Regions from separate parts of the Bacillus sp. YH3-2-B2 genome, predicted to be linked through region 1. Evidence: riboswitches for the same ligand, from Rfam matches in the RefSeq annotation. Region 1 holds a riboswitch; each other region holds the start of a gene.
The links. A riboswitch is a leader RNA that binds a small molecule or an ion and turns the genes downstream of it on or off. The one in region 1 is predicted to bind S-adenosylmethionine.
Positions count from the first base shown of each region.

Region 2: another riboswitch for S-adenosylmethionine. It lies ahead of ACWJJX_RS06005 (5-methyltetrahydropteroyltriglutamate--homocysteine S-methyltransferase); the one in region 1 lies ahead of ACWJJX_RS03415 (phosphoadenylyl-sulfate reductase).
Region 3: another riboswitch for S-adenosylmethionine. It lies ahead of ACWJJX_RS10180 (2-hydroxyacid dehydrogenase); the one in region 1 lies ahead of ACWJJX_RS03415 (phosphoadenylyl-sulfate reductase).

Region 1 covers NZ_JBSJQE010000001.1:671,304-683,737, forward strand. The annotation lists gene ACWJJX_RS03375 (aspartate carbamoyltransferase catalytic subunit) at 1-212, shown strand, start outside; gene ACWJJX_RS03380 (dihydroorotase) at 196-1,482, shown strand; gene ACWJJX_RS03385 (carbamoyl phosphate synthase small subunit) at 1,479-2,573, shown strand; gene carB (carbamoyl-phosphate synthase (glutamine-hydrolyzing) large subunit) at 2,558-5,773, shown strand; gene ACWJJX_RS03395 (dihydroorotate dehydrogenase electron transfer subunit) at 5,770-6,540, shown strand; gene ACWJJX_RS03400 (dihydroorotate dehydrogenase) at 6,540-7,475, shown strand; gene pyrF (orotidine-5'-phosphate decarboxylase) at 7,444-8,163, shown strand; gene pyrE (orotate phosphoribosyltransferase) at 8,160-8,792, shown strand; SAM riboswitch class I at 8,894-8,998, shown strand; gene ACWJJX_RS03415 (phosphoadenylyl-sulfate reductase) at 9,125-9,826, shown strand; gene ACWJJX_RS03420 (inorganic phosphate transporter) at 9,839-10,903, shown strand; gene sat (sulfate adenylyltransferase) at 10,952-12,100, shown strand; gene cysC (adenylyl-sulfate kinase) at 12,114-12,434, shown strand, end outside.
Region 2 covers NZ_JBSJQE010000002.1:217,676-224,156, forward strand. The annotation lists gene ACWJJX_RS06000 (methyltransferase domain-containing protein) at 1-469, shown strand, start outside; gene ACWJJX_RS06005 (5-methyltetrahydropteroyltriglutamate--homocysteine S-methyltransferase) at 502-1,638, opposite strand; SAM riboswitch class I at 1,717-1,803, opposite strand; gene ACWJJX_RS06010 (LURP-one-related/scramblase family protein) at 1,888-2,364, opposite strand; gene ACWJJX_RS06015 (hypothetical protein) at 2,467-2,634, opposite strand; gene pepT (peptidase T) at 3,211-4,443, opposite strand; gene galE (UDP-glucose 4-epimerase GalE) at 4,654-5,670, shown strand; gene ACWJJX_RS06030 (DUF4352 domain-containing protein) at 5,717-6,256, opposite strand.
Region 3 covers NZ_JBSJQE010000003.1:22,588-35,021, forward strand. The annotation lists gene gltB (glutamate synthase large subunit) at 1-242, opposite strand, end outside; gene ACWJJX_RS10135 (LysR family transcriptional regulator) at 388-1,290, shown strand; gene proB (glutamate 5-kinase) at 1,351-2,469, opposite strand; gene proC (pyrroline-5-carboxylate reductase) at 2,494-3,342, opposite strand; gene rtp (replication termination protein) at 3,519-3,887, opposite strand; gene ACWJJX_RS10155 (3-ketoacyl-ACP reductase) at 4,172-4,888, opposite strand; gene ACWJJX_RS10160 (DUF948 domain-containing protein) at 5,018-5,323, shown strand; gene ACWJJX_RS10165 (hypothetical protein) at 5,389-6,150, shown strand; gene ACWJJX_RS10170 (RbtT/DalT/CsbX family MFS transporter) at 6,182-7,429, opposite strand; gene ACWJJX_RS10175 (FGGY-family carbohydrate kinase) at 7,477-8,943, opposite strand; gene ACWJJX_RS10180 (2-hydroxyacid dehydrogenase) at 8,936-9,952, opposite strand; SAM riboswitch class I at 10,074-10,166, opposite strand; gene ACWJJX_RS10185 (molybdopterin oxidoreductase family protein) at 10,313-12,376, shown strand.

The DNA.
Region 1 (12,434 bases):
AGCGGGCGGAGAGCATGAAGCGGCATGCCATCATCATGCATCCCGCACCGGTGAACAGAGGAGTCGAAATTGACACAACATTAGTGGAATGCGGAAAATCAAGAATCTTTAAACAAATGGAAAATGGTGTGTATATCAGAATGGCGGTCTTAAAAAGAGCACTGCAAACCAATGTGAAAAGGGGAGAAGCGGCTTATGTCTTATCTCATTAAAAACGGCTGGATATTAAATGAACAGGGAGAAAAAGCGGTACAGGATATCCGGGTAACGGGTGAATTCATTTCGGAAACCGGGCTTCTGACAGCGAAAGACGGAGAAACGGTGATCGACGCTGAGGGACTGTTCGTTTCACCTGGGCTCGTAGACCTTCATGTCCACTTCAGAGAACCGGGCGGGGAGAAAAAAGAAACCATTGAGACGGGCTCTAAAGCCGCGGCGCGGGGCGGCTTTACCACAGTCGCCGCCATGCCGAATACAAGGCCCGTGCCGGATACGAAAGAGCAGATGGAATGGCTGCAAAACAGGATCAAAGAAACCTCATCTGTCAGGGTCCTTCCTTACGCATCGATTACGATCAGACAAACCGGGGAAGAAATGACAGATTTTGAGGCGCTTCATGAAGCGGGCGCATTCGCCTTCACCGATGACGGCGTCGGCGTTCAGACGGCCGGAATGATGTATGAAGCCATGAAACGGGCGGCTTCAATAAATAAAGCGATTGTCGCTCATTGTGAGGATAACTCACTGATTTACGGCGGAAGCGTGCATGAAGGATCTTTTTCAAAAGCGAACGGCCTGAACGGCATACCTTCCATTTGTGAAGCGGTACATATTGCCCGTGACGTCCTGCTGGCGGAAGCGGCGGGCTGCCATTACCACGTGTGTCATATCAGCACGAAAGAATCCGTCAGAGCCGTAAGAGACGCAAAAAAAGCGGGAATCCGCGTGACGGCGGAAGTATCGCCGCACCACCTGCTGCTTTGTGACGAAGATATCCCGGGACTTGATACCAATTTTAAGATGAATCCGCCGCTTCGCAGCAAAGAGGACAGAGAGGCGCTGATTGAAGGGCTTTTAGACGGTACGATTGATTTCATCGCCACTGACCATGCGCCGCATACAGAAGAAGAGAAAAACACGGACATGAAGCTTGCGCCTTTCGGTATCGTCGGTTTAGAAACTGCCTTTCCGCTTCTGTACACACATTTTGTGAAAAACGGGGCGTGGACGCTGAAGCAGCTGGTTGATTTCATGACGGTAAAACCTTGCGAGGCATTCGGTCTTCCGTACGGAACGCTTGCACCGGGGGCGCCGGCTGACATCACCCTGATTGATCTGGAAAAAGAAGCGGCCATTGACAAAGATACATTTTTATCTAAAGGAAAAAATACGCCATTCAACAAGATGAAGTGCTTCGGCTGGCCTGTTGCAACGATGGCTGCCGGTAAACTTGCATACGAAGAAGGGAGACTCGTCAAATGAAAAGAAGACTAGTGCTGGAAAATGGAGCGGTATTTGAGGGTGAAGCATTCGGGAGCCTGGAGCATACTGCGGGTGAAGTCGTATTCAACACGGGAATGACCGGTTATCAGGAAATTTTATCAGACCCGTCTTACTGCGGGCAGATCGTGACGCTGACGTATCCGCTGATCGGCAACTACGGAATTAACAGAGATGACTTTGAATCCATCACTCCTTTTGTAAAAGGGCTGATCGTAAAAGAACTGTGCGAGCTGCCTTCCAACTGGCGTTCGGCTTACACGCTTGACGAGTATCTGAAAATGAAAAATATCCCCGGCTTACAAGGGATCGACACGCGAAAACTCACCAGAATGATCCGCACGGCCGGCGCATTAAAAGGAACGTTTGCTTCAAGTGAGGAGAATGTCGGAGAGGTTCTTGCAAGGCTGAAAGAAACGGAACTGCCGAGAAATCAAGTCGCTCAAGTATCGGCGAAAACGGCATATCCGAGTCCGGGCCGCGGCAAACGCATCGTGCTCGTCGATTTCGGTATGAAGCACGGCATTTTAAGAGAGTTAAACAAAAGAAAATGCGATGTCATCGTTGTACCGTACAATGTAACGGCGGAAGAAGTGCTTCAGCTCAAGCCGGACGGCATCATGCTTTCTAACGGACCCGGAGATCCGAAAGATGTGCCGGAAGCCATTGAAATGATAAAAGGCATACTCGGGAAGGTGCCGTTATTCGGAATCTGCCTCGGCCACCAATTATTTGCGCTGGCATCGGGAGCGGAGACGGAAAAAATGAAATTTGGACACAGGGGTTCCAATCATCCGGTTAAAGAGCTTGCGACAGGGAAAGTCGCTTTAACAGCCCAAAACCACGGATATACAGTTTCTTCAATAGATGAAACAGAGCTTGAAGTGACGCACATTGCGATCAATGATCAAACGATCGAAGGACTCAAGCATAAAACATTGCCGGCATTTACGGTTCAGTACCACCCTGAAGCTTCACCGGGGCCGGAAGACGCCAATCACTTATTTGACAGATTCATTGACTTGATCGAAACAACTGAGAAAGAAGGGGAAGCGGTATGCCAAAACGCGTAGATATTAAAAAGATTTTAGTGATCGGATCAGGCCCGATTATTATCGGACAGGCGGCGGAATTTGATTATGCGGGCACACAGGCGTGTCTCGCTTTAAAGGAAGAAGGCTATGAAGTCATTCTCGTCAACTCGAATCCGGCAACGATTATGACGGATACGGAAATGGCTGATCGGGTATACATAGAACCGCTGACGCCGGAGTTTCTCACGCGTATTATCAGAAAAGAACGGCCGGACGCCATCCTGCCGACTCTGGGAGGACAGACCGGACTGAATCTTGCCGTCGAGCTGTCTGAACTCGGGGTTCTTGAGGAATGCGGAGTGGAAGTGCTCGGCACAAAGCTGTCTGCCATCCAGCAGGCGGAAGACCGCGACTTATTCCGTACGCTGATGAATGAGCTGAATGAACCGGTGCCGGAAAGTGAGATCATCCGCACTTTACAGGAAGCTGAGGAATTTGTCGGCCGGATCGGGTTTCCGGTTATCGTGCGCCCCGCTTACACATTAGGCGGAACGGGCGGCGGCATCTGCTCGAATGAAGCGGAACTGAAAGAGATCGTCGAAAACGGATTAAAGCTCAGCCCCGTCCATCAGTGCCTTCTGGAAAAAAGCATCGCCGGTTACAAAGAGATCGAATATGAAGTCATGAGAGACAGCAGAGATCACGCGATCGTCGTCTGCAATATGGAAAATATCGATCCGGTCGGCATCCATACGGGCGACAGCATCGTCGTTGCCCCGAGCCAGACTTTGAGCGACCGGGAATATCAGCTTTTGCGCAATGTTTCATTAAAGCTGATCCGCGCGCTCGGCATTGAAGGCGGCTGTAATGTTCAGCTCGCGCTCGATCCCGACAGCTTCCAATACTACATTATCGAAGTGAATCCGCGGGTGAGCCGCTCATCTGCCCTCGCTTCAAAAGCGACGGGTTACCCGATCGCAAAGCTTGCGGCGAAAATCGCAGTCGGGCTTTCTCTTGATGAAATGATGAATCCCGTAACGGGAAAAACATATGCGGCTTTTGAGCCCGCGCTTGACTATGTCGTTTCTAAAATCCCGCGCTGGCCGTTCGACAAATTTGAGTCGGCAAACCGCAGGCTCGGGACGCAAATGAAAGCCACCGGAGAGGTCATGGCCATCGGACGCACCCTTGAAGAATCGCTGTTAAAGGCGGTCCGCTCACTGGAAGCCGATGTCTATCACCTGGAACTGAAGGATGCGGAAGAGATTTCTGACGGGCTTTTGGAAAAACGGATCAGAAAGGCCGGAGATGAACGGCTGTTTTATCTCGCAGAAGCGTTCAGAAGAGGCTACACAGTGGAGCAGCTTCATGAGTTTTCCGCAATTGACGTATTCTTTTTGCACAAGCTCTGTAAGCTGGTCGCTTTTGAAACCGAGCTGAAAGCGGAAAAAGGCAGCCTCGCCGTCCTGCAGACAGCGAAGGAACTCGGTTTCTCCGACAAATATATCAGCCGGGAATGGAATATGCCGGAACAAGAGCTGTATCAAATGCGAAAAGAAGCAGCCATCAAGCCTGTATATAAAATGGTGGATACATGCGCGGCGGAATTCGAATCAGAAACCCCGTATTTTTACAGCACATATGAGGAAGAAAATGAGTCTGAGGTAACATCAAGAAAAAGCGTCGTCGTCCTCGGCTCCGGCCCGATCCGCATCGGACAGGGCGTCGAATTTGACTATGCGACCGTTCATTCTGTCTGGGCCATCAAGCAGGCAGGCTATGAAGCGATTATTATCAACAACAACCCTGAGACGGTGTCCACTGATTTCAGCATATCAGACAAACTGTATTTTGAACCGCTGACGGTAGAAGATGTCATGCACATCATCGATTTGGAACAGCCGGAAGGCGTTGTTGTCCAATTCGGCGGCCAGACGGCGATCAACCTTGCGGAAGAATTGAGCGCCCGCGGCGTCAAAATTCTCGGTACATCACTTGAAGATTTAGACCGTGCGGAAGACCGGGATAAGTTCGAGCAGGCGCTTGAGGCGCTGAATGTGCCGCAGCCGCTCGGAAAAACCGCCGTGTCGGTGAACGAAGCGGTCAAAATCGCTGCATCCATCGGCTATCCGGTACTTGTCCGCCCTTCGTATGTGCTCGGCGGCCGGGCGATGGAAATCGTCTATCACGAAGAAGAGCTGCTTCACTATATGAAAAATGCGGTCAAAATCAACCCGCAGCATCCGGTGTTAATCGACCGTTATCTGACGGGGAAAGAAATCGAAGTCGATGCCGTATCTGACGGCGAAACAGTCGTTATTCCGGGAATTATGGAGCATATCGAGCGGGCCGGCGTCCATTCAGGGGATTCAATCGCCGTCTATCCGCCTCAGTCTTTAAGCGGAGACATTAAGAAAAAAATCGAACAATACACTGTAGCCTTGGCAAAAGGCCTTAACATCATCGGATTGCTGAACATCCAGTTCGTACTGTCGCAAGGTGAGGTGTATGTGCTTGAGGTAAATCCGCGGTCAAGCAGAACCGTGCCGTTCTTAAGCAAAATCACTAAGATTCCGATGGCGAATCTGGCGACAAAGGTCATTCTCGGCCAAAAGCTTGCTGATTTCGGCTATCAAGAGGGGCTGCAGCCTGAACAGCAGGGGGTATTCGTGAAAGCGCCTGTCTTCTCATTCGCGAAGCTGAGAAGAGTGGATATTACGTTAGGCCCTGAAATGAAGTCGACGGGAGAGGTCATGGGCAAAGATTCAACCTTGGAAAAAGCGCTCTATAAAGCGCTGATTGCCTCTGGCATTCAAATCCCGAACTACGGCTCAGTGCTGTTGACCGTTGCTGATAAAGATAAAGAAGAAGGACTGCTGATCGCCAAGCGGTTCCACGCCATCGGCTATAAAATCTTGGCGACGGAAGGAACGGCGGCTTATTTGAAAGACGCTCAGATTCCGGCTCAAGTCGTCGGGAAAATCGGCGAAGAAGGGAAAAATCTGCTCGATGTGATCAGAAACGGCGAAGCGCAATTTGTCATCAATACGCTGACAAAGGGCAAACAGCCGGCCAGAGACGGCTTCAGAATCCGCCGCGAATCCGTTGAGAACGGAGTCGCCTGCCTGACATCTTTAGATACGGCCGAAGCCATTTTGCGGGTATTGGAAAGCATGACATTCCGGGCGGATCATATGCCTGCATCCGAAACCAATCAAAAGGCGGCAGTCACGATATGAAAAAAGCGCATTTGACTGTTCAATCCAACTTAGAAATTGCCGACCGGATTTATAAGATGGTGCTGAAAGGAGAGCTTGTCCGGCACCTTACCGAGCCGGGTCAATTTCTTCATCTGAAGGTGAGTGACGCGGTCACGCCGCTATTAAGAAGACCGCTCAGCATTGCGGACGTCAATTTCGCCGCGGATGAAGTATCCGTTATCTACAGAGCTGACGGTGAGGGAACGCGTCTTTTGTCCGGGAAAAAAGCGGGCGGCAGGATAGACGTTCTCGGCCCTCTCGGCAACGGATTTCCCGTCCGGCGGATTGAACCCGGCAAAACCGCGCTGTTAGTCGGAGGCGGAGTGGGGGTTCCGCCTTTGCAGGAACTGTCAAAGCGCCTGACGGAAAAAGGCGTAAACGTCATTCATGTGCTTGGATTTCAATCAGCAAAGGATGTTTTTTACGAACAGGAATGCCGTGCGTACGGAGACACTTATGTGGCGACGGCTGACGGAACATATGGAGAGAAAGGGTTTGTCACCGATATCATCCGTGAAAAGCAGCTCGAATTCGATGTCCTGCTAAGCTGCGGACCGACACCGATGCTGAAAGCTCTGAAGCAGCAGTACGGCCATAAAGAGGTTTACCTTTCGATGGAAGAGCGGATGGGCTGCGGCATCGGGGCCTGCTTCGCCTGCGTGTGCCGCACGGGTGAAAGCGATACATCCTATGTAAAGGTCTGCCTGGACGGGCCGGTATTTAAAGCTGAGGAGGTGGCGCTGTAATGTTAGAGGTGAATCTGCCGGGTCTCCAATTGAAAAACCCGATCATCCCCGCTTCCGGATGTTTCGGTTTCGGGAAAGAATATGCCGGATTTTACGATTTATCATGCCTCGGAGGCATTATGATTAAAGCAACGACGAACGAAGCCCGCTTCGGAAATCCGACACCGAGAGTGGCGGAGACAAGCGCGGGAATGCTGAATGCCATCGGACTGCAAAATCCCGGCCTTGAGCATGTGCTCAATCATGAGCTGCCTTGGCTCGAACAATTTGACACGCCGATTATCGCAAATGTCGCCGGTTCTCAGGTGGACGACTATAAAGAAGTGGCCGAGCACATCAGCCAAGCGCCGAATGTGCATGCGCTTGAGCTTAACATTTCATGTCCGAATGTCAAAACGGGGGGGATTGCTTTTGGTACTGATCCCGTCATGGCGGCCGAACTGACAAAAGCGGTGAAAGAAGTTTCCGCAGTGCCTGTGTATGTGAAGCTTTCGCCTAATGTCGCAAACATAACCGAAATTGCCAAAGCGATTGAAGCGGCCGGTGCTGACGGTCTGACGATGATTAATACACTCATCGGGATGAGGCTCGATCTCAAGACCGGACGGCCGATTTTAGCAAATAAAACGGGCGGACTGTCAGGCCCGGCGATCAAACCGGTCGCCATCCGGATGGTATACGAAGTCAGCCAGGCCGTTCAAATTCCGATTATCGGGATGGGCGGCGTTCAGACTGCAGAGGATGCATTAGAATTTCTTCTTGCGGGAGCGAGTGCGGTTGCCGTCGGCACGGCGAACTTCGTCAATCCGTTCGTCTGCCCGGAAATCATAGAACAGCTCCCCCGTGTGCTGCGCCAACACGGCTTTCAATCTGTAAGTGAATGCATCGGAAGGAGCTGGAAACATGAAAAACAACCTGCCCATCATCGCGCTTGATTTTGCATCAGGGGAAGAGACTTTAACGTTTTTAGACTTGTTTGAAAAGGAAAGGCTTTTTGTCAAAACGGGGATGGAACTTTTTTATCAGGAAGGCCCCGCCATCATTCACCAATTAAAAGAACGGAACTGTGATATATTTTTAGATTTAAAGCTTCATGATATCCCGACTACGGTCAATAAAGCGATGAGGCGGCTTGCCGGTCTCGGCGTTGATCTCGTCAATGTGCATGCGGCAGGGGGCGCACGCATGATGCGCGCGGCCCTAGAGGGGCTTGAAGAAGGCACGCCGGCAGGCAGAAAACGCCCGTCTTTAATCGCGGTGACTCAGCTGACCAGCACTTCAGAGCAGGTGGCGAAGGAAGAGCTTCTGCTGCAAAAGCCGCTGTTAGAAACGGTTGTGCACTACGGCAAAATGGCGGAAGAGTGCGGGCTGGACGGAGTGGTATGTTCGGTCCATGAAACAAAAGCCATTTATGAAGCGGTCCGGCCTTCATTTCTGACAGTCACGCCGGGCATCCGCACGGCCAGTGACGCAGCTGACGATCAAGTCCGGACGGCGACTCCGTCATTTGCGAAAGAAAACGGTTCGTCAGCCATCGTCGTGGGCCGCTCAATTACAAAAGCGGAAAACCCCGTTAAAGCATATGAAGCAATTAAACTGGAATGGGAGGGCGTTCGCCGATGAAACAGGCTATCGCAAAACATCTATTACACATTGAAGCTGTCTTTTTACGTCCGAATGAGCCGTTTACGTGGGCGAGCGGCATTTTATCACCGATCTATTGTGACAACCGTCTGACATTGTCGTATCCAAAAGTGAGAAATGATGTGGCGGACGGGCTCGGCAAACTGCTGAAGGAGCATTTCCCCGAGGCGGAGATGATCGCGGGCACTGCAACGGCGGGCATTCCGCATGCTGCGCTTCTCGCAGACCGTACAGGCGCGCCGATGTGCTACGTCAGAAGCAAACCGAAAGCGCACGGCAAAGGAAATCAAATAGAAGGCGCCATTAAGAAAGGACAAAAAACAGTCGTGATTGAAGACTTGATTTCTACCGGAGGCAGCGTGCTTGAAGCTGCGGCGGCCCTTCAAAGAGAGGGCGCGGAAGTCCTCGGCGTCATTTCCATTTTTACATACGGACTGCCGAAAGCAAAAGAAGCCTTTAAAAAAGCGGGTCTTCCTTATTACTCGTTAACCGATTATGACACGCTGATTGAAGTCGCGCTTGAAAACGGAACGATTCATTCAGCTGACATTGAAAAACTGAAATCATGGAAACTGAATCCCGAGTCAAAAGATTGGTTTAAAAAATAATGACAATAAAAACAGGCCTCAGGGCCTGTTTTATTATTCCTATCAAAAAACTCGGGTTGACTTCTGTTAGAATTGTGCTAAAATTTAGTACAAATCTAAAAAGCTTATCAAGAGCGGCTGAGGGACTGGACCGATGACGCCCGGCAACCTGCGTGTATTGCAAGGTGCCGCATCCAGAAAAATGCACAGCATTTTGAAGATAAGGGCTATACCGGGTCACTGTCTTTCATTCCGCTGGATTGAAAGTTTTTTATATAAAAAAAGATTGAGGGATAAGACAACCGGCAGAGAACAACAGCTGTTTGATTGTCTCCGGGAGGAGGAAAGAAAAAATGCTAACGTATGACACATGGGAAGAGCCGGCGATTACATTTCCGGAAGACGATTCCTATAAAGGCGCGCTGTCCGTTTTAAAATGGGCATACGGCCACTACGGAGACCAGCTTGTTTACGCGTGCAGCTTCGGGATTGAGGGCATCGTCCTGATCGATTTAATTTCTAAAGTAAAGAAAGACGCGGAAATCGTGTTTCTCGATACGGGTCTTCACTTTAAAGAAACATATGAAACGATCGAAAAAGTGAAAGAACGTTACCCGGGGCTGAACATTATCCTGAAAAAGCCCAGCCTTACTCTCGAGGAACAGGCCGAGGCTCACGGAGATAAACTGTGGGAAAGAGAACCGAACCAGTGCTGCTACATCAGAAAAATTCTGCCGTTAAGAGAAGCACTCGCAGGGCATCCGGCATGGCTGTCCGGCCTTCGCCGAGATCAAGGGCCGAGCCGGGCGAATACGAATTTCCTGAATAAAGACGACAAGTTTCAATCGATTAAAGTATGCCCGCTGATCCATTGGACATGGAAAGACATCTGGAGATATACTTCCAAGCATGAGCTGGATTACAATATCCTCCATGATCAGGGGTATCCGAGCATCGGCTGTGAACCGTGCACTTCACCTGCGTTTACCGCGGAAGATTTGCGGAGCGGCAGATGGAACGGCATGGCGAAAACAGAATGCGGACTGCATGAATAAAGGAGCTGCCCGATGGAATTAGCCGCTATTTTATTCTGCCTGTTTTTTGCCATGAATATCGGAGCCAGCGGAGCCGCGGCATCAATGGGAGTCGCTTACGGGTCCGGCGCCGTTAAAAAGAAAACGTATGCGCTGATCATCTGCGCGGCCGGAGTCCTGTCAGGGGCGGTTATCGGCGGCGGTGAAGTCGTTAAGACGATCAGCGGCGGAATCATTCCCGAAAAAACCATTACGCTCACCATTGTCTGCATTATAATCGGAGCGGCGGCGCTATCGTTATTCACGGCGAATGTGCTCGGCATTCCGCTGTCGACGAGTGAGGTCACTGTCGGGGCGATTGTCGGTGTCGGCGTCGCGTACAAAGTATTGTTTTTACAGCATCTTTTGGTCATCGTGATTTTTTGGGTGCTCGTACCGTTCGTCGCGTTCTGTTTCACCTTTCTCGTATCGAAGGTATTCAGTTCTCTGAATATTCGAGTCATTTCGAAACGGAAACAGAAGATTTTAGGGATTGTGCTGCTTTTTGCGGGGTTTTGGGAAGCTTTTTCAGCCGGAATGAACAATGTCGCAAATGCGGTGGGCCCTTTGGTGGCTGCGGGCGTACTCAGCGTGTCAAAAGGAACGCTGTACGGAGGCATCTTTGTCGCTCTCGGCGCTCTGCTTTTAGGACGTAAAGTGCTTGAAACCAACGGGAAAAAGATTACGAGATTTTCAGCCGGAGAAGGCATACTGCTTTCAGGAACCGGCGCGGGGCTTGTCATTATCAGTTCCGTCTTCGGTCTGCCGGTCCCATTGGCGCAAGTCACATCATCATCAATTATCGGTATCGGAATGGCCAAAAACGGGCCGAACGTTTTTCATAAAGAAGTCGTGAAAACGATGCTCAAAGTTTGGGTCGTTTCGCCGTTTTTGTCACTGTCGATTTCGTATCTGCTTGTCTCCCTGCTGTTAAAAGGAGATTACTATTCCATCTTTATGATGGCCAGCGTGCTTTTGGCAGCTGGCGGAGCCGCCAGTCTGATGAAAGCCATCCGAAAAGAGAAACGCTCTGTCCATGAACAAGGCGGGGGCATTTAACTATTAATCTGAGTTTATTTATCTGTTAACTGGGAGGAATCATGTATTATGAGTTTAGCACCGCACGGAGGAACATTAATTAATCGGGTGAATGAGCAGTATGATCTTACACCCGTCCACAAAGAAATTGAGCTTGATTTGATTTCGTTCGCTGATTTAGAGCTGATCGGAATCGGGGGGTACAGCCCGATTGAAGGATTTTTCACAGAAAAAGATTACGTGTCAGTCGTTGAAAATATGCGTCTGGCATCAGGGGTTGTCTGGTCCCTGCCGATCACGCTTCCGGTCGATTCAGAAAAAGCGGCTGAGCTTGCCGTCGGCGACACGGTGAAACTGACTTACGGCGGAGAAACATACGGTGTCGTCGACATCGAAGATATTTATACGCCGGATAAACAAAAAGAAGCCGTTCACGTATATAAAACCAATGATGCCGCGCATCCGGGCGTGAAAAAATTATTTTCACGCGGCGATACGTATGTCGGCGGGCCGATCACATTAATTAAAAAAGCGTCAAAGCAGTTTCCTGAGTTTACATTTGAACCTGCCGATACAAGACGAAGCTTCGAAGAAAAGGGCTGGAAAACCATCGTCGGTTTCCAAACGAGAAATCCGGTCCACCGCGCCCACGAATATATCCAAAAAACCGCGCTTGAGACGGTTGACTGCCTGTTTTTGAACCCGCTCGTCGGTGAAACAAAATCAGATGACATTCCGGCGGATGTCAGAATGGAAAGCTACCAAGTGCTTCTCGATCATTATTATCCGAAAGACCGCGTTTTCCTCGGCGTGTTTTTGGCGGCTATGCGGTATGCGGGGCCGAGAGAAGCCATTTTCCACGCGCTTGTCCGCAAAAACTACGGCTGCACGCATTTTATTGTCGGCCGCGATCATGCCGGCGTCGGTGATTACTACGGCACATATGAAGCGCAAGAGCTGTTTGATCAATTTACAGCGGATGAACTCGGGATTACACCGATGAAATTCGAGCACAGCTTCTTCTGCCAGAAATGCGGCAACATGGGAACGGCCAAAACATGCCCTCATGACAGAGAAGACCACGTCATTCTGTCAGGAACAAAGGTCAGAGAAATGCTGCGAAGCGGCGTCATGCCGCCGGCGGAATTCAGCCGTCCTGAAGTTGTCGAGGTGTTGATTAAAGGGCTGAAAACGAAAGAAGAAGCAGGCGTTTCTTAAGGAGGAAAATAGAGTGACAAATCGTGATATCGTATGGCATGAAGCCTCAATAACGAAAGAAGAATACCAGCAGAAAAACAAGCATAAAAGCTCTATCCTCTGGTTGACGGGCTTAAGCGGTTCAGGGAAATCCACAATTGCAAACGCCGCAGCGCGCGAGTTGTTTGAACAGGGCTATCAAGTCATTGTGCTTGATGGTGATAACATCCGCCACGGCTTAAACAAGGACTTAGGTTTTTCCGATGATGACCGCAAGGAAAATATACGCCGCATCGGGGAAGTGGCGAAGCTTTTCGTTCAGCAGGGAACCATCGTCATCACGGCTTTTATTTCT
Region 2 (6,481 bases), on a different contig from region 1:
AGGTGTGCTGCATGCCGCAAAGGCCTTCGGGGATCATTTGGTTTTTGCCGTCGCTGATGTGGCGGATGCGCCGTTTGCCGACAGCTGTTTTGATGTCGTGATGTCTGTTTTATCACCTTGGAATTACAAGGAATGCAGCAGGCTTTTACGAAAGGGCGGCACAGTCATTAAAGCGGTGCCGCGGCGTGATTATTTGAAGGAAGTAAGGGAATTCTTCTTCGGAGACAGTCCTCGGCGGAATGACACCGCCGATTCTGCGGCCGGACGATTCCAAGCGGGCTTTCAAACCTTTGAGCGCAAACGGCTGTGTTACACGAAGACCTTATCGCAGCCTGACCTCGAGCGGCTTGTGAAAATGACGCCCTTAACATGGAAATGTACTGATGAAAGCATCCGGCGGTTTATCAGCCGAAAAGCGGCGGATATTACGATAGATATCGATATTTTAATCGGAACCGGTCCTCTGTAAACAGAAAAGACACGCTGATCGCGTGTCTTTTTTTATTTCCAGACTTCACCGGCAATGCTGACGACATGACGCAGTTTCGCCCATTGCTGTTCTTCTGTGATCAGGTTTCCTTCCTCCGTGGAGGCGAATCCGCATTGCGGGCTGAGGCAAAGCTGATCCAGGCTGACATATTGTGAAGCTTCTTCAATCCGGCGTTTAATCGCGTCCTTGTCTTCAAGTTCGCCATGTTTTGATGTAATCAATCCAAGCACAAGCTGAAGATCAGAGCGTTTGACATAGCGGAGCGGTTCAAAGCCGCCGGAGCGGGAATCATCATATTCCAGGAACAATCCGTCAAGGTCAAGCCCGTCAAAAATCGTTTCAGCCGCTGCATCATAGCCGCCTTCAGCCGTCCATGTGGATTGGAAGTTGCCGCGGCAGATATGCATCGTAACCTTCAGATCGTCAGGGCGGTCCTTGATCGCGTCATTAATGGAAGCGGCAAACAGCTTGCGCAGCTCATCCGGCGTTGTGCCGAAATCTTCAATCTGACGAAGCCCCGCTTCAGATAAGAAAACGGCCCATGCGGTGTCATCAAGCTGAAGGTAGCGGCACCCGGCGTCATAGAAAGCCTGAATCGCTTTTTTATACGCTTTTGACACATCGTGCTGAAATTGTTTGTAATCATTCTGGTAGGCCGCTTTTTCCAATTTTCCGCGGAAAAACAGCATATTCGGACTTGGGATGGTCATTTTCGGAACAGCATCGCCAGCAATGCTGTGCAGGAATTTATAATCTTCGAGCATCGGATGCTGAGAAAAATCAATATCTCCCGTTACTTTAATGCCGCGCGCTTTCGTCTGTACGTTGTGAAACTGAATGCCGCTTTCAGGCGTAAATGCCTCAACCCCGTCTAAATTTTCGAGAAAATCAAAATGCCACCAGGCACGGCGGAATTCGCCGTCAGTCACGACATTGAGGCCGGTTTCTTTCTGCTTTTCCACGCTGCGGATGATTTCTCTGTTTTCGATTTCGCGCAGCTGTTCTGCTGAAATCTCACCTGCCGCTCTTTGCAGGCGGGCTTGCTTCACAGCCGCCGGCCGCAGCAGGCTTCCGACCTGATCCGCGCGAAACGGCGGGTTTTTTCTTAGAAGAGTATGCAATGGTTGTTCTGTGTTTTGCTGTGACATGAATGATTCCTTCTTTCCTGATGAAATATAAAAAAACTCTTCCCTCGGATAGGGAAGAGCTTGCGTCCGCAAATCTCAACCTTATCTTCAGGATTTAGCACCATTCTGCTGAACAGCGGTTGCCGGGTATCATAGGGCCAGTCCCTCCACCTCTCTTGATAAGGAAATATGCTATTTTTCAGAATAAACTGTAATACTCTTAATCTTAGTATATTATCTTATATTGTCAATATATTTCGATAAATATTTTTATTTGTCACCCTCAAATAGAATCATATCTATCACGATGGCGATCGCAAGACAAAGAGCAATATCCTCTTCCTTTTCAATCTGCAAATGATAGGAATCGCCCCAGCTCATCCATGATTTGGTGACGGTCATCCGGTTTGATTTTCCGTCTGTCACTTGAAAATTCCGGCCCCACACATCGCCGGTAAGATCCCAGCCGAGTCCGGAAATTTCAAATTTCGGTTTGAAAAACGTGACTTTCTTGATGACTTGGCAGACGGGTTTGCCGCTGACGGAAATCTCGTAACGGGGAACGAGCGACATCAGTTTCTGATTGACGCTGGCGAGCGTGCGGCCGTCCAAATCAGTCAGCTTCAGTTCATCACCGAATGAAAACAGCTTTCCTTCAACATTGTAGACTTCTTTTCCGCTTTCAAGAAACACTTGAAAACGATTCTTAATCGTAAACATTCGCTCTTTGATGTAAAAATGGTACATAAAAAAACTCCTTTTTTATGTTGTACGAAAAAAGGAGGCGGAAGGTTTCATATCGGCCGGGTGCATAAAAAAAGGCTGCCGATTTTGCGGCAGCTGTCGTTTTTATGATAGCGGCATCCGGCGTTTTTGACGGATCGCATTTAAATCAATGATGTTATTCGTGTCGGCAGCTGTCACCAGCGGGCTTGTCTTTGGCGTTTTCCGGCGGTTGTCCTTACTGAAAGAGAAAACAAGATACCCTGTCAAAGCAGCGAAAATAAGTAGCATCATTTTACATACCTCCCAAAAAAAGTTTTGGTATTATTATTGTACGAAAAAACAAACGAAAAGTATTCAAACAATTGTCACTTTTTTAAAAAATAACGTCATTTTCCGTAAAAATGACTATGGGTTGAAGAAATTTTTCTCTTGTTGTGGTTCTATAGATTGTATCGGATGATGAATGATGATCGTTTATATAACTTTTTCACTATTTTTTGTAAGTGTCTAATTAACTACTTCAGTGTTTTCGTTTGCCTTGTGTTATTCAGTACCCTAAAAAACCGTATGATATGCAAAATAACTGCTTCTAACAGATGACTGCGAGTTGACAGCGCTTTCTTTATTTTTTTAACGAAAACGAGATGTTATCTTAAAAAAATCGTTTGAACATTTTCCGCAGTTTTTTAAAAGGATTTGATTTCGTCTCCAGAACACGCGGGTCTTTTAAGGTTTTTTTCAATTCTTTCGCTACAGTCCCTCTTGCCATAGTCTTCACTCCTTCTTTCCATTTCATACCTTATATACGGAAAGAAAGAAGGAAAGGTTTCATGTGAAAGAAAAAAACCAAAGCAGGGGGCTTTGGTTTTAAGCGCGCTCTTCAAAGAGCCTGGCGATTTCAACAATGACGTTTACCGCCTTTTCCATATGATCGACGGAAATGTATTCATATTTTCCGTGGAAGTTTTGGCCGCCCGTGAAAATGTTCGGTGTCGGCAGTCCCATGTAAGAGAGCTGTGAGCCGTCGGTTCCGCCCCGGATCGGTTCGATAATCGGTTCGATGTCGAGGTTTTTCATGGCTTGATACGCGACATCGACTATCTCTTTGACCGGTTCGATTTTTTCTCTCATGTTGTAATATTGATCACGCAGTTCAAGCTTGATGCTTTCCTTGCCGTATTTGGCCGCTAGCGCATCGGCGGTTTTCTGCATATATTCTTTTCGTTCTGCAAAGCGGTCTCTGTCAAAGTCTCTGATGATGTACGACAGGGCGGCTTCAGAAACGTCTCCGTCCATGGAAAGTAAATGATAGAAGCCTTCATACCCTTCCGTATATTCCGGCGCTTCTTCTTTCGGCAGCGCGTGATGAAATTCCATCGCGATTTTTGAAGCGTTGACCATTTTGTTTTTCGCCGTTCCCGGGTGGACGCTTTTTCCGTAACAAGTAAGCTTTGCGGCGGCTGCGTTAAAGCTTTCATATTGCAGTTCGCCGAGGGGGCCTCCGTCTATCGTGTAGGCGAACGCGGCGTTGAAGCGGCCGACATCGAATTTGTGAGGGCCTCTGCCGATTTCTTCATCAGGCGTGAACGCGACTCGGATCGTTCCGTGCTTGATGTCCGGATGTTTGATCAAGTACGCCATTGCCGTCATGATCTCGGCAATGCCCGCTTTGTTGTCGGCTCCGAGCAGCGTCGTGCCGTCTGTTGTAATCAGCGTCTGGCCTTTATAGCGGGAAAGTTCCGGGAATTGCTCAGGCGACAGGACGACATTGAGTTTGTCATTCAGAACGATATCATGCCCGTCGTAGCTTTCAATAATCTGAGGATTCACATTTTTTCCGGTAAAATCGGTCGCGGTGTCCACGTGAGCCAGAAAACCGACAGTCGGCACGTCTTTATCCGTATTCGCCGGCAGAGTCGCCATGACGTACCCGTTGTCATCGACTGTAATTTCTGTCATGCCGATCGACTTTAATTCATCTGCCAGCATGTTGGCCAATGTCAGCTGGCCGGGGGTTGAAGGGCAGTTTTCATTGTTTTCGTCAGACTGTGTATCGACTTTTACGTAAGAGGTAAAGCGTTCAATGATTTCATTTTTCATACCGTCATCTCCTTTGTCTTATCTTACCATGCGCGGGGGAGGGATTTCTATTTCACAACCCGTTTGAATCGAGGGCTCTGTTTTTTACGCGAATGAAAATAAATTATGAAGAAACGATGACTAAACGATTAAACTTTTTGGAAATGGATGATTGAGGAAGAAAAAACCGATATAATATGGTCAATTCATTCAATAGGGGAGGCTTTCTTCATGGCGATTTTAGTGACAGGCGGAGCGGGTTATATCGGCAGCCACACATGTGTCGAGCTGTTAAACGGCGGCTATGACATCGTGGTTCTGGATAATCTGTCAAACAGTTCACCGGAAGCATTGGAGCGTGTGAAAGACATTACCGGAAAAGGGCTTGTGTTTTATGAAGCGGATCTCCTTGACCGTGACGCCGTTCACCGGGTGTTTGCTGAAAATGAGATTGAAGCCGTCATTCATTTTGCGGGATTAAAAGCCGTCGGTGAGTCTGTGGCTGTTCCGCTCCGTTATTATCATAATAATCTGACGGGAACGTTTATTTTATGTGAAGCCATGCAGGCACACGGTGTGAAAAAAATCGTCTTCAGTTCTTCAGCGACGGTTTACGGCGTTCCGGAAACAACGCCGATCACTGAGGATTTTCCTTTAAGCGCCACCAATCCTTACGGGCAGACAAAGCTGATGCTGGAACAGATTTTACGCGATCTGCATAATGCGGACTCTGAATGGAGCATTGCGCTGCTCCGCTACTTTAATCCGTTCGGCGCGCACCCGAGCGGCCGGATCGGAGAAGACCCGAACGGCATCCCGAATAATTTAATGCCGTACGTCGCACAAGTCGCTGTCGGCAAGCTTGAGCGATTGCAGGTGTTCGGCAATGATTATCCGACAAAGGATGGCACCGGCGTGCGGGATTACATCCATGTCGTTGACCTTGCCGAGGGCCATGTCAGAGCGCTCGAAAAGGTGCTGAACACAACGGGCGCCGACGCCTATAATCTCGGCACGGGAAGAGGCTACAGCGTTCTGGAGATGGTCAAGGCGTTTGAAAAAGTATCGGGAAAAGAAGTGCCGTACCGTTTTGCAGACCGGCGCCCGGGAGACATCGCCGCATGCTTCGCAGACCCGGCAAAAGCGAAGGCTGAATTAGGCTGGGAAGCAAAGCGCGGGCTTGAAGAAATGTGCGCCGACTCTTGGAAGTGGCAGTCCTCCAATGTGAACGGGTACCAAAAGGCGTAAAAAGAAAGAGACCTTCAAATGATGAAGGTCTCTTTTGTTATGATGATTATTTAATTTTCACTTCAACATCGTTGCTGAACTTTAATTTCCAAGTGCCTTTAGAGTATGCGTCTTTATCAACTTCAAAAGCTTTTACGTCAGTCACTTTAATGTTCGGGTTCAAGTCACTTAAAATTTTACTGTTGTCTACTTTTGTTTCTGTTGCATAGCTTGAAGAAGCATCAATATCTGAATCATAAGATGTTCCTTTAGAATCTACTAATTTCGCTCTTGGAATGGAGAAAGAGCTTAACGGCTTGTTTGAAACATTTTTAACCGTGTATTGAACAGCTACGATAACGCCGCCGTCAGACGCTTTTTTCTCGACAAATTGAGAGCCTACTGAATCTCTTTTTTCCACTTTCGTAACAGTAACTTCAGTTTTCTCAGTCTTAACAGTGTCACCGATGTTATACAGTTTTTCTTTAGATTCCGCAGCTTTTGAAGACGCAGTTTTAGATGATGAAGAATCGCCTCCGCCGCCGATGTTTACGAGAATGATAATAACCACCACTGCCAGAAGCAATGTGATGATTTTATGTCTCATGAAAAAGTTTCTCTGATCTTTACCGCAGTTTGGGCATTTTTTAACGCCTTTAGCGATTTCTTTGCCGCATGCCTTACAAGACACCAGGTTGCCTGCCATAATATTTCCTCCTATGTAAACTATTTCTTAAAAACTACATACTATAATGCCTGTAAAATAACCTATAGTCAATAATATTTTGAGAAAAAAAGTATTTTAATGATTTTTTAGTCATGTATTTTAAGG
Region 3 (12,434 bases), on a different contig from region 1:
CCGCACTCTTTCTTAAAAAAAGCATCAGGGATCTGAACCATCAGGCCGGCGCCGTCACCCGTATTCGGATCACTGCCCTGTCCTCCTCTGTGATCCAGCTGGCAAAGCATCTTCAGTCCTTTTTTGACAATGTCATGTGAAGGTTTTCCTTTTAAATGGGCATACAAGCCGATTCCGCATGCATCGTGCTCAAATTCCGGACGGTAGAGACCTTGTGCTTTCGGCATTTGATTGTAAGTCATAATTCCTCTCCCCCGATCAGTTTCCGTTAATTATCGGTCATAAAATCTGACAACTTTAAATTAATTGTAAGTTTTCAAAACAATATAAACAATATATAATTTAGATCAAATACATCTCAAAATGAGATAGATGGGTGTGAACGCAATGGAATTACGCCAGCTTCGGTATTTTATGGAGGTAGCAGAACGGGAACATGTGTCAGAAGCGGCTGATCATCTGCATGTCGCACAATCCGCCATCAGCCGGCAGATTGCAAATCTTGAAGAAGAGCTGAAAGTCACTTTATTTGAACGGGAAGGCAGAAATATTAAATTAACGCCGATCGGCAAACAATTTTTAGAACATGTTAAAACGGCGATGAAAGCAATTGATTATGCGAAGGAACAAATTGATGAATATCTTGATCCGAATCGCGGAACCGTCAAAATAGGATTTCCGACGAGCCTTGCAAGCCAGCTTTTGCCGACTGTGATTTCGGCATTTAAAGAGGAATACCCGAACGTTGAGTTTTTGCTCCGCCAGGGTTCTTATAAGTTTTTAATCGAAGCGGTAAGAAACAGGGATATAGATGCTGCACTGCTCGGCCCCGTTCCCACGGAATTCCCCGACATAACAGGCAATATCTTATTCACGGAAAAGATTTACGCGCTTGTTCCGCTGCATCATCCGCTTGCCAAACAGAAAAATATTCATTTAATTGATCTGCGCGGCGACCAATTCGTTTTATTTCCTGAAGGGTTTATTCTCCGAAACATGGCGATTGACGCTTGCAGACAGGCCGGCTTTGCGCCGCTTGTATCGACGGAAGGCGAGGATTTAGATGCCATTAAAGGATTAGTCTCCGCGGGGATGGGAGTTACTTTATTACCCGAAAGCACCTTTGCAGAAACCACACCCCGGTTCACGGTCAAAATTCCGATTGAATTTCCTCAAGTGAAGCGCACCGTAGGCATTATTAAACCAAAAGGAAGAGAGCTGGCTCCGTCTGCAAATGATTTCTATCATTTTGTCATTCAATTTTTCTCCAAACTTGAACAATATCAATAAAAAACAAACCCGAGCTTCAAAACGAAGCCTCGGGCTTTTTCATATTTTTATAGATCTTTCTCAGCCGATCGGAATGGATAGTTCAACGTGGCAGACAAACGCTTCCGGATCAATGACTGATTGATCGGTCTGTTTGTGCGGCGTTTCTTTAAATGTCTTCAGCTGGGCTGAGGAATAGTTGACGATGCCGAGTCCGAGCTCTTCTCCCTGCTGATCAAGCAGCCTGACAACCGCTCCGCTGCTGAATCTGCCCTTAATCTGTTCGATATCCTGCGGTGACAGTGCCATATTTCCGTTCGCGACATCGTTGCTGCTTTTCTTTTCCATCACAATTTCGCCTTCGGGGCCGGAATTAAATGCAAGCCATTGTTCTTTGTGGTTTAACGGCAGGGTTCCTTCCGCTTCAAAATAAGTTCCTTCAGCCGCCTCATCTACCGCTTGAAGCAGAATGTCCGGGATGTTAGCCTGCCCGAGAAAGCCTTTAATACCGGAGGCCATCACAATTTTAAAAGCATCCAGTTTCGAACGCATTCCGCCGGTTCCCATTTCACTCCCGGCATCTCCCGCGCTTGCTTCTATTTCCGGAGTGATGTCGCTTACATGTCTGATTCTTTTCGCTTTCGGGTTGCTGCGCGGATTATCATCATATAAACCGTCAATGTCTGATAAAATTACAAGCATGTCGGCATCAATTAAACCTGCCACCTTCGCTGCGAGTGTATCGTTATCTCCGAATTTCAGCCGGTTGACTGTGACCGTGTCATTTTCATTAATAATCGGAATAATGCCTCGTTCCAAAAGGACGTTCATCGTATTGCGCACATTATGGTAGCGGTATTCATCGGAAAAGTCGCTTCTTGTAATTAATATTTGTGATGCGACATAACCGTGCGCTAAAAACAGCTTTGAATAAGCCTCCATTAATAATCCCTGCCCGATGGAAGCAGAAGCCTGTTTTTCAGGGAGGCCTTCCGGTTTCTGAATAAATCCGAGCTTCCGATAACCTGCCGCCACTGCGCCGGAAGATATTAAAATCACTTCATAGCCGCTGTCTTTCAGCTGTGCGATTTGATCCACCAATGCTTCCAGCTTTCTTCTGCTGATTTCCCCGTGCAGGCTCGTCAGTGAGCTGCTTCCGATTTTCACCGCGACTCTTTTGATCTTCGTCCGAGACGTCACTGTATCACTCCTGTTTTTTAACGATTATAGTGCTGCCGTTTTTTCAATTGTTTTGCTGATCTCAATAGAACGTTCGGTCGCATGTTTAATGGCTTTGGCAATGGCTTCTCCGCCGCCTTCTGACCTGAGCGCATCGAGGCCGGCTTCCGTCGTGCCGTTTGGAGAGGTGATGTTTTCCCGAAGCACATCCGGTTTTTCACCCGTTTCCATCAGCATTTTAGCAGCGCCCAATAACGTTTGCGCGCCGATTTTGCGGGACAGCCGTTTGTCTAAGCCGGCTTCTTCACCTGCTTTTTCAATAAACTCCATTAAATAATAGAAGTACGCCGGTCCGCTGCCTGCGATGCCGGTGAAAATGTCCATCTGATCTTCCTTGATCACGTACACTTCCCCGAGGCATTCCAAAAGGGATACCGCGGTTTTTGCTGAACCGTAAGAGACATGGTCTCCGAAAGCCGCAGCTGTTGCCGATTCGCCGATCATGCTGGATGTGTTCGGCATCACTCTTACAACTGGCTGACGGTCATGTAATGATTGTTGTATAAATGAGGTTGTTATGCCTGCCAGAACAGACAGGATGATTTGATGAGGTTGGATACGCCGTTTCAGCGTAGCAAGAGCGATTTCAGCATCCTTCGGTTTCATGGCTAAAATAAAGACATCAATGTCTTCGGTTTTCATGCTGTCAAAAGCAATGCCTTGAATTCCGTATTGATGTTCCAATTCAGCGAGTCGCTCTGTATTGCGGCGGTTTGTCACGCAGATGTTTTGGTTGGGAATTTTTTTTGCGCGGACCATGCCTGATATCATTCCTTCAGCCATTGATCCTGCTCCGATAAAAGCAACTTTCTTTTGATCTAAGATCGGTAACATCTCCCTTGTTTGTATTTTGTTCGTATTTTTCACACGTTTTTTATGTTACCACTTCAGGAGTCGATGTCAAGTTTGAAGGTTTTATTGATATGTATTGTTCCGAGCCTGTTATTATGTATAATGAATCACAGAACAAACCTTTAGAGCCCGGGAGGCCGGATGCGTTCCGGCCGGATTTAAAAATTATCTGAAATGGCTTTTTCTATCAGCTTTTTGCAGCGGTCAAGCTCTGTCTTCAGCTGTTTTTTGTAAAGCTTCGCTGCTTCATAGTCTTTAAATTGATAGAGAACGACTTCCTGGAGTTTGGCTCCCTCCTTTTTCACTTTTACTTGCTTTAAAATCCCGTCATCCAAAAGTTCGTGAAGTGAACGGTACACCTCGGTATGATTCGGCTTAAAACCGATGGGTTTAAATTCCGAACGCAGCACCTCGAGAAGCTTCAGCCCGTAAAGCCGTTCCTGCTCTGTCATTGTAATCATGTAAAGCTTTAAAAAGGCTCTTTGTTTCACTAAAAAACCGGTTGAACTTCTTTTTTCTTCTTTCAATATGTGCACACCCTTCCTTCTAACAAATTATTCCATGTACTAAATATTCTCTTTATATCCCGTTTTCCCTTTTATTGTTCGGACAGTTTGGTTTGTATTGATTTGTTTTTTGGAGGCGGGAAAAATAATCTTAGTGAACATTTGGTACATAGTTTATTTAGTTTAATTATAGCTTATATCGGTTTCTTTTTCACTCTTTTTTCTGCAAAAACGGATCTTTATGCCTATTTATTCGGGTTGCGAAAACAAAAAAAGACCCGTCACGAAGACAGGTCCCCTTTTGTTTAAGGATTAGTTGACCACAAACCGGCCGTTTTGATGAAAATGCGCGGATGTAATTTCAATTGAGCAACCATATATTCTGCAAGATCCTCAGGCTGCATGACTTTTTCCGGATTGCCGTCTGTCAGATTTAATTCAATAGACATGTCGCTTGCAACCGTGCTCGGAGTCATTGCGCTGACACGGATATTGTGTTTTCTGACTTCCTGCATGAGAGATTCGGTCAGACCGAGAACGGCAAATTTAGAAGCGCTGTACGCACTTGTCGCCGCGGCGCCTCTTTGGCCCGCCGTAGAAGAAATATTAATGATATCTCCTGATTTTCTCTCAATCATTTCAGGAAGAACGGCGCGTGTCACGTGGTATACACCCATTACATTAACTTGAATGATGTCTTCCCACTCTTCAGGCGTAAGATCCAAAAATCCGCCGAATTTGCTGATTCCGGCATTGTTAATCAGGATGTCAACCTCACCGAGTTCTTCTTTAATAGAGGAGACGGCTTGTTCAACCTCTTTTTGGTTTTTCACATCGGCAGCAGCGAATGATGCCTTTACACCAAGGGCTTTCACTTCTTCCGCAACCTTTTCGACATTTGCTTCTGTACGGCCGATTAAACCGATATTGACTCCTTCTTTTGCTAAAGCGAGAGCGGCGGCGCGGCCGATTCCTCTGCCCGCACCCGTGATAAGAGCCGTTTTGTTTTGTAGGCTTTCCATGTCTTTCACCCTTTCTGAATGTCCTTATGTACGATTTCACATTATAAGCAGAAAAAAAACAATTAGCAAATAAAATGATTCAACACGATCCGTAAAGGGTATCAACTGAAAAAAAGGAGTGAAAAGCAGATGATCATCATTTTGTATATCAGTGCTGCCGTTGCGGCTGCCACATTAATTTATGCAGCCGTATCCGCCGTGCATTTTAAAAGAAACACAGCGCCTGATATAAAGAAGATTAACGCCGCGACAGCGTCTATGCAGACGTCCGTTGAAGAAATCAAAACAGAAACCCGTTTGTTATCACAAAAGCAGAAAGAACTGCAGGAAGACTTTCTTACTAAAAAAACAGCCGTGCAAACGACGGCAGCCGAAGTTAAAGGAACGCCTCACGTCCTGAAAATGCTCTGGAACGCCGGTAAAAGCGATTTATGAGCCTGCATGTCATCCGACGTTTTTGATGACACTAAGAGAAACTGGCGGATTCAAGGAGGCATAACATGATTTGCGATCGTGAGCGGCTTGCGCATTTTTTGCAGCAGCTTAAAGCATTATCATCTTCGGGAGGGTTTACAAAATCGGATTTGCTGACTCCGGAGTTCCATTTAGCCAAGGACGGATATCTGGATATGTATTATTCGCCTCATAATGAGTATATCAACCCACATGCTGCGGTTGTCATCTCCGGAATTACACCCGGTTTTTTTCAGATGCAGCGGGCTTACAAAGCAGCGGCACAGCTTTTAAAAAACGGCGAATCTCTTGAGGTGATAGCATATGAGACAAAAAAAGCGGCCGGACTTTCCGGTTCCATGAGGCAGCACATCATCGAAATGCTTAATGAATGCGGTCTGCCGGCCGCGCTTCACGTTGAGGATTCATCCCGGTTATTTGATTCAAAACGGGAGCTGCTTCATACGACATCCGTTATTAAACACCCTGTTTTTTATAAACAGAAAAACTATACGGGGCATCAGCCGCCCATCAGCAGGTCAGCTCTTCTCAGCCGTTATGCGCTGACATGTTTTCCGGATGAAATAGAAATGATGAAAAAGGACATTCTGCTCGTCCCTCTCGGTAAAGCAGCAGAATCAGCCTGCCGCATGCTGAAGAAGAACGGCAGAATGGGCCATGCGGTCATTCTGGAAGGCTTCCCGCATCCGTCCGGAGCAAACGGACATCGTTTCAAACAATTTCACGAAAACCAACAATCGTTACGTGAACAAATTCAGCGGTTTGCCGGGTTTCTTCAGAAGCTGTAAAAAAACGCCCCGAATTTTCGGGGCGCTGCTGTTAAGAAGCGTATTCAGGCAATGCTTTATTGTGTTTTGCCGTTTTCTCTTCAGGTATTTTGATTTGATTTGTCAAGATTGCACTTACGAAATAGAGCGCTGCGAAAATCCATACAACGCCTTGTGCGCCGACAAGCCCGATGAACGCCCAGGCAAGCGCGGGGCCGACAAATGCCGACAGGCCCGCAGCCAGATTTAACACAGACATGGCAGCACCTTTATTGCTGCCGGCCGCCGTCGGCACGATAGCCCCGATCGGAACGAACCCGGCGAGGAGCCCTCCCCATATAAAACCGACTATGCTGACCAAAAGCAAGTTCCCATGTGATACAACAGGAGCATAATATAATAAAAGAGTAAAAATGCCGCAGCCCACTCCTCCGAACCACATGACGGTCTTTTTCCAGCCGAAGGCATCGCCGACTGCGCCGAATATTAAGTTAAAAACGATATTTCCGAGAAAGATCGTTCCCCAAATTTGAAGCCATACATTTGTAGAAATGCCGTGCTGCGCCATATGCATCGGGAGGAATACCGGAAATCCGTATGTTCCGATGCTGTTAATGATCCGAATGATCCCCCCAGAGAGCACGCGCGGATTTTCAGCAAGGATGGTGATTCCCTTCATTAATTCCTGCGCCTTTTCCCGCTTATCTGCCTTTTTCTTTTCAAAGCGGTCCCTATTTAAAATCAAAGCAAAAAACGCGCCGAGGCATACCCAGAAAATTGAACTCCACAGCGTATTCAAATAGCCGAAGGATTTGATGGCCCAGCTTGAATACCAAGCACCGAATACAAACATCCCGCAGCAATATGCAATCCAGAACCAGCCGACCGCCGTACTGAGCCTGTTTTTCGGCGACCGGTAAATCACCCATGTCAAAAATGAATAGGCAAACAGCGGGTAACCCAGCCCTTTAATAAAATACGTGACATACATCACCGGCAAATTAAGATTCTCAAATCCGTATGCGATAAACGCGGCTGTTCCGATGACGTAAAACAACAGCCCCATAAACATCGTCCGCTTTGCGCCGAAGGCTTCGAGGCAGACCCCTGAAAACCACGACGCCACAGCAAGAGAAATACCGTAAACCGTAAACAAGGATGCTGATTGCTGTACCGTCAAGCCGTTTTCAACTAAAAACGGGCTGAGCCAGCCTTGTTCAAGGCCGTCCCCCATCATAAACAGCACGACCCCTAAAAATCCCCAGGCGAGCTGTTTCGGAATTCCTATTTTATTAAGCATTTTTGTTCCTCCTCAGCAATCTTTCATGTTGTCATCTCATCCCCAAGTCAGGCTTTCACCGCCGGCTGAAAATGAGTAAATAATTTTTGCGCATGTTTCCATTCTTCATATAGGAAGAGATCCGTCTGATCCGCTTCCGGCTCAATTATCTTTGTGCGGGTCGAAAGCTCTGCTTTCACACCGAGAGCTTCGTTGCAAATCATCACCGCTCCCATTGCGGATGCCTGGCTGAACCCCTCTCTCTTATAGATTTTCTTTTGAAGAAGGTTAGCAAGAAACTGCGTCAAAGCATCACTTTGGAAACCGCCGCCGCACACCTTCACATAATCTTGTGCAAAGGAAGCCGCCTCTGTTAACGCCTCATAGTTCCATTTGATTGAAAAAGCGATTTCCAGCAGTGCGGCTTTAACAAAATGGGCTCTGCTTAAGTTTTGGGACAGCGGAGCGTCAAATATAAATCCGCCTTTTGCCAGTGCGTTTTTCTCAGGCGATAAATAGGAGCCTAACGCAGAAATACAGGCATGATCATGTTTCGGCAGACTTGCGATTTCCCGTTCCATGACGCTGTAGGATTCATTCGGATAAAAAATGGATTTTAATTTTTGATAATTGAGTCCTGTTACACCCGGATTCGTTTCAAGAAGCCATTGACCTTCTTCTGTATGGCAATTCAGCCATGCATTCTCTAAACTTTCGGTTCCGGTCTCCGCTGTTATCTTTGTAATCGGCGTCGTTGTGCCGGATACGATGACGATATCTCCCGGCTTTGCATCTGCACTTTTGATGGCAAGCTGTGTGTCTCCCCCGCCTGCAATCACAGGCACTCTTTCAGAAAGACCGAGCACCGCCGCTTTCTTAAACGTTAACATTCCGACAACCGTCCCAGATCGGACGAGTGAAGGAAGAATGGCAGAAGGCACACCGAAGATGTTGCATAATTTCTCTGACCACGCCTTTTTCCTTACGTCAAACAGCAGTGTTTCAGCAGCCTGTGACGGTTCATAGCTTAAAATTCCGCTCAGCTCAAATGTCACCCAGTCACTGATGCTTGTGATGCACTTCACTTCTTTCCATAAAGACGGCTGTCTGGCTTTTAATCCGACAAGTTTCATGGCGGAAAATAAAGCGCTCGGAAGACGTCCGGTTTGCTGATGCACTTCGTCTTCTGCCTCAATCCCGCCTTCCCATTCACGCCCTCTGTTATCAATGTTGGGCAGACCGAGAAATGCCTTTTTATCTTTATTGATCAAAACGATTCCCTGCCTCTGGCTTGTTGAGGTGATTCCGATTAATGTAATATGAGGGCTCTTGGCAATAGCCTTTCTTGCCATAGCGCTGATTTGCGTCCATAACCCTTCCGGTGAGAAATATCGTCCGTCCGGATAAAGCGGATCCGTCACATATTCGATGTCTTCCCTTTCAAGCGCGGTCACTTCGCCGCCGGCAGTAACGACCGCGACTCGCGCATTCCCAGTCCCGATGTCAAATACAAGGTAGCCTTTTTGTTCAGCCATTACAGCCTCCTCCTTCCGTTTCAAGTTCTCTTTTGTTATAAAGTTCACGTATTGTGCAGGTTTGATCTTGTTTCCATTTGAAAAGCGCTTCATTTAAAATCTTCACATGATGATCTTCCACTTCAAATGTTGCGCCCGCTAAATGGGGAGTCGCGAACACATTCGGCAAAGAGATCAAATTATAATCAGAAGATTCAGGCGGTTCATGATAAAACACGTCAAGGATCGCTCCCTTAATCCGCCGTTCTTTCAGCACCCGCAGCAGCTCTTCCCTGTCTGTAACCGCCGCTCTTGACGTATTGACAAAAACAGCTTCCTGTTTCATCAATTGAAAGTGCCGGGCGCCGATAAGGCCGATGGTTTCTTCTGTGCGCGGCAAGTGAACGGAAACAATATCACTTTCAGAAAATACCCGTTCAATCGTCGTTTTTTCATACTCCCGGTTTTCATGACGGACAAATGGATCATAGTAAAGCACCTTGCAATCAAAAGCGGCCAATAGCCGGGCGATTCTCTGTCCGACAGCTCCGAAACCGATAAGGCCGACTGATTTCCCCGTCAGCTCATTTCCTCTGAATTTGACGTAAGCCTGCAAATAATCACCATTCCACTTTCCGTCCTTCAGCCACTGATGGGAAGAATACGTATGACGCAAAAATGAAATCACATTTCCGATAAACATTTCAGCAACGGCCTGGGCATTGCGGGCCGGTGTAAAGAAAACGGGGATTTTTCTTTTAGTCGCCGCCGCAATATCCACATTAGACGGCATCCCTCTGCAGACACCGATAAAAGCGGAATCCGGCAATATGTCAATAACACGCTCAGACACCTCATCAAGTTCGGTAATAAGCCCCGACGCGTTTGTCTCTTGAATCATTCGGATTAATTCATCTTCCCGATAGGCCCGGCCGTGCTTCTTCCACGGCCGGTGCACAGTCCGGCCGAACAGCTCAGTCAGCTCCTTCAGCCCCTCGTCGTGATATGGCGCGGTAATTAAAACCGTCATGATGCAAAACATCCTTTTCACATAAATTTTTTCATAAAAAAATCTCTTTCCTCAAAGAAGGAAAGAGATTCATATACCGTCTTTATCCGCTTGAAGCGCACAAATATGTATAGACCATTCTTTCCTATCTTTCAAGCATACGCTTGCTGGAATTGGCACAATAAATGTTGCCGAGGTTTCATAGGGCCAGTCCCTCCACCTCTCTGGATAGAAAATAAAATGATGAAATTGTCAGGCTGTTTAAAAGAATAAACTCATCATAGAAAAGTCTTTCCGTAATGTCAACACTTTTTTCTGAATTGACGTTCGATTTTGAAATGTTATAATGCTTACAATATAAACAAAGAGGAGAAATGGGCTATGAATTCTGCTGCAACACAGCCGAACGGGGTCTTTAAGTCGGTGTGCTCACTAGACTGTCCCGATCAATGCGGCTTGCTTGTGACAAAAAAAGACGGAAAAATCGTTAACATTCAGGGAGACCCCGATCACCCGGTCACATCAGGGAATATTTGCAACAAAGTCAGACACATGGCTGAGCGTATTTATGATGAGAAGCGCGTAACCGTTCCGGTAAAACGGATCGGTAAAAAAGGTGAAGCCGCGTTTGCGCCTATTTCCTGGGAGGAAGCAATCAATACGATCAGTTCGCGCTGGAAAGAGCTTATTGCCGAAGAAGGAGCGGAAAGCATTCTTCCGTACAGCTTTTACGGCAATATGGGAAAACTGGCGGCAGAGGGAATGGACCGCCGTTTTTTCCATCGTCTCGGAGCGAGTCATCTCGAACGGACGATCTGCAGCAAAGCCGGATCTGAAGGCTATAACTATACAATGGGTGAAGGAGCGGGTACTGATCCGGAGGAGACCATACATGCAAAGCTCTTTATTTTTTGGGGGATCAATGCCGTCAGCACGAATATGCACCAAATCATGATTGCTCAAAAAGCCCGGAAAAAAGGGGCTAAAATTGTCGTTATCGATGTACATAAGAACCAAACCGGCCGGCTTGCCGATTGGTTTATTCCCATTCGTCCCGGCACAGATGCCGCACTCGCCCTCGGTATCATGCATGTCTTATTCGACGAAAACCTTCACGATGAAGCATTTCTCACAGAATACACCGAAGGCAGTGAAGAATTAAAAGCGCATGTTAAACACTATGATCCGGAAACGGTTTCTTCTATTACAGGCATTAAAGCCGACGATATCAGACGCCTTGCGAGAATGTACGGGGAAACCTCCCCTTCCCTTATCAGGATTGGAAACGGCATTCAGCACCATGACAATGGCGGAATGATCGTCCGCACCGTCGCCTGCCTTCCGGCTGTTACAGGACAGTGGCTCAACACCGGAGGAGGCGCAATCAAGCACAACAGCGCGGTATTAAACTATAACAGACAAGCGCTCCAGCGGCCTGATCTGCTTTACGGCCGGAAGCCGCGATCATTTAATATGAACAGGCTCGGAAGCGTTCTTTTAGAAACAAAACCGCCCGTGCGCTCCCTGTTTATTTACGGTACGAATCCCGCAGTGGTTGCGCCGGAAGCGAATAAAGTCAGAAAAGGCCTGCTGCGGGAGGATTTATTTACAGTCGTTCACGATCTGTTTTTAACGGAAACCGCCAAATATGCGGATATCGTGCTCCCTGCTTCATCCGCTTTTGAAAACACGGATTTTTACACGTCTTACTGGCATCATTTTATTCAGCTGCAAAAACCGGTGATCGAACCCTACGGGGACAGCAAATCGAATACGGAAGTGTTCCGTTTGCTTGCCGGAGCAATGGGATTTACCGAGCAGGAGCTTCAGGATTCCGATGAAGAATTGATCAGACAGGCGCTGGACTTTCCCGACAATCCGTATATCGAGGATATTGATTACGAAGCGCTCTCACGCCATTCCTTCATGAAAGCCAAACGGAAAAAACCGCTTTTTCCGGGAAAGCTCAAGACACCTAGCGGAAGAATTGAATTATATTCGGAAAAGATGAAACAGGACGGTTATCCGGCGCTGCCGACACACATCCCTCTTGAGAGCGATGACGATTTTCCGCTTTTATTTGTCCCGGGACCGAATCATAATTTTTTAAATTCAACATTTTCAAATAATAAAAAACACGTAAAATTAGAAAAAGCGCCAAAGCTTTTTATTCATACAGAGGATGCTGTACTCCGGAACATAGAAGACGGGGAAACCGTTAGAGTTTGGAATCACCGCGGAGAGTGCGAATTGACAGTTTCGGTCGGCGAACAGGTGCTTCCCGGCGTTGCGGTGAGCCAAGGTCTTTGGGCCGATATGGATGATAAAAAACAGCTCGTCAATTCGCTCACGCCCGATCGGCTGGCGGATATGGGCGGAGGCGCTGTTTTCTTCTCCGGAAAGGTGCAGGTGGAAAAGCTCAGCAATCAAAACCGTCCGCAATAAACGCCCGGCGGTTTTGCTGAAGGCTGAATCCTTCGGCCGGCTTCACCGTATAAAAAAT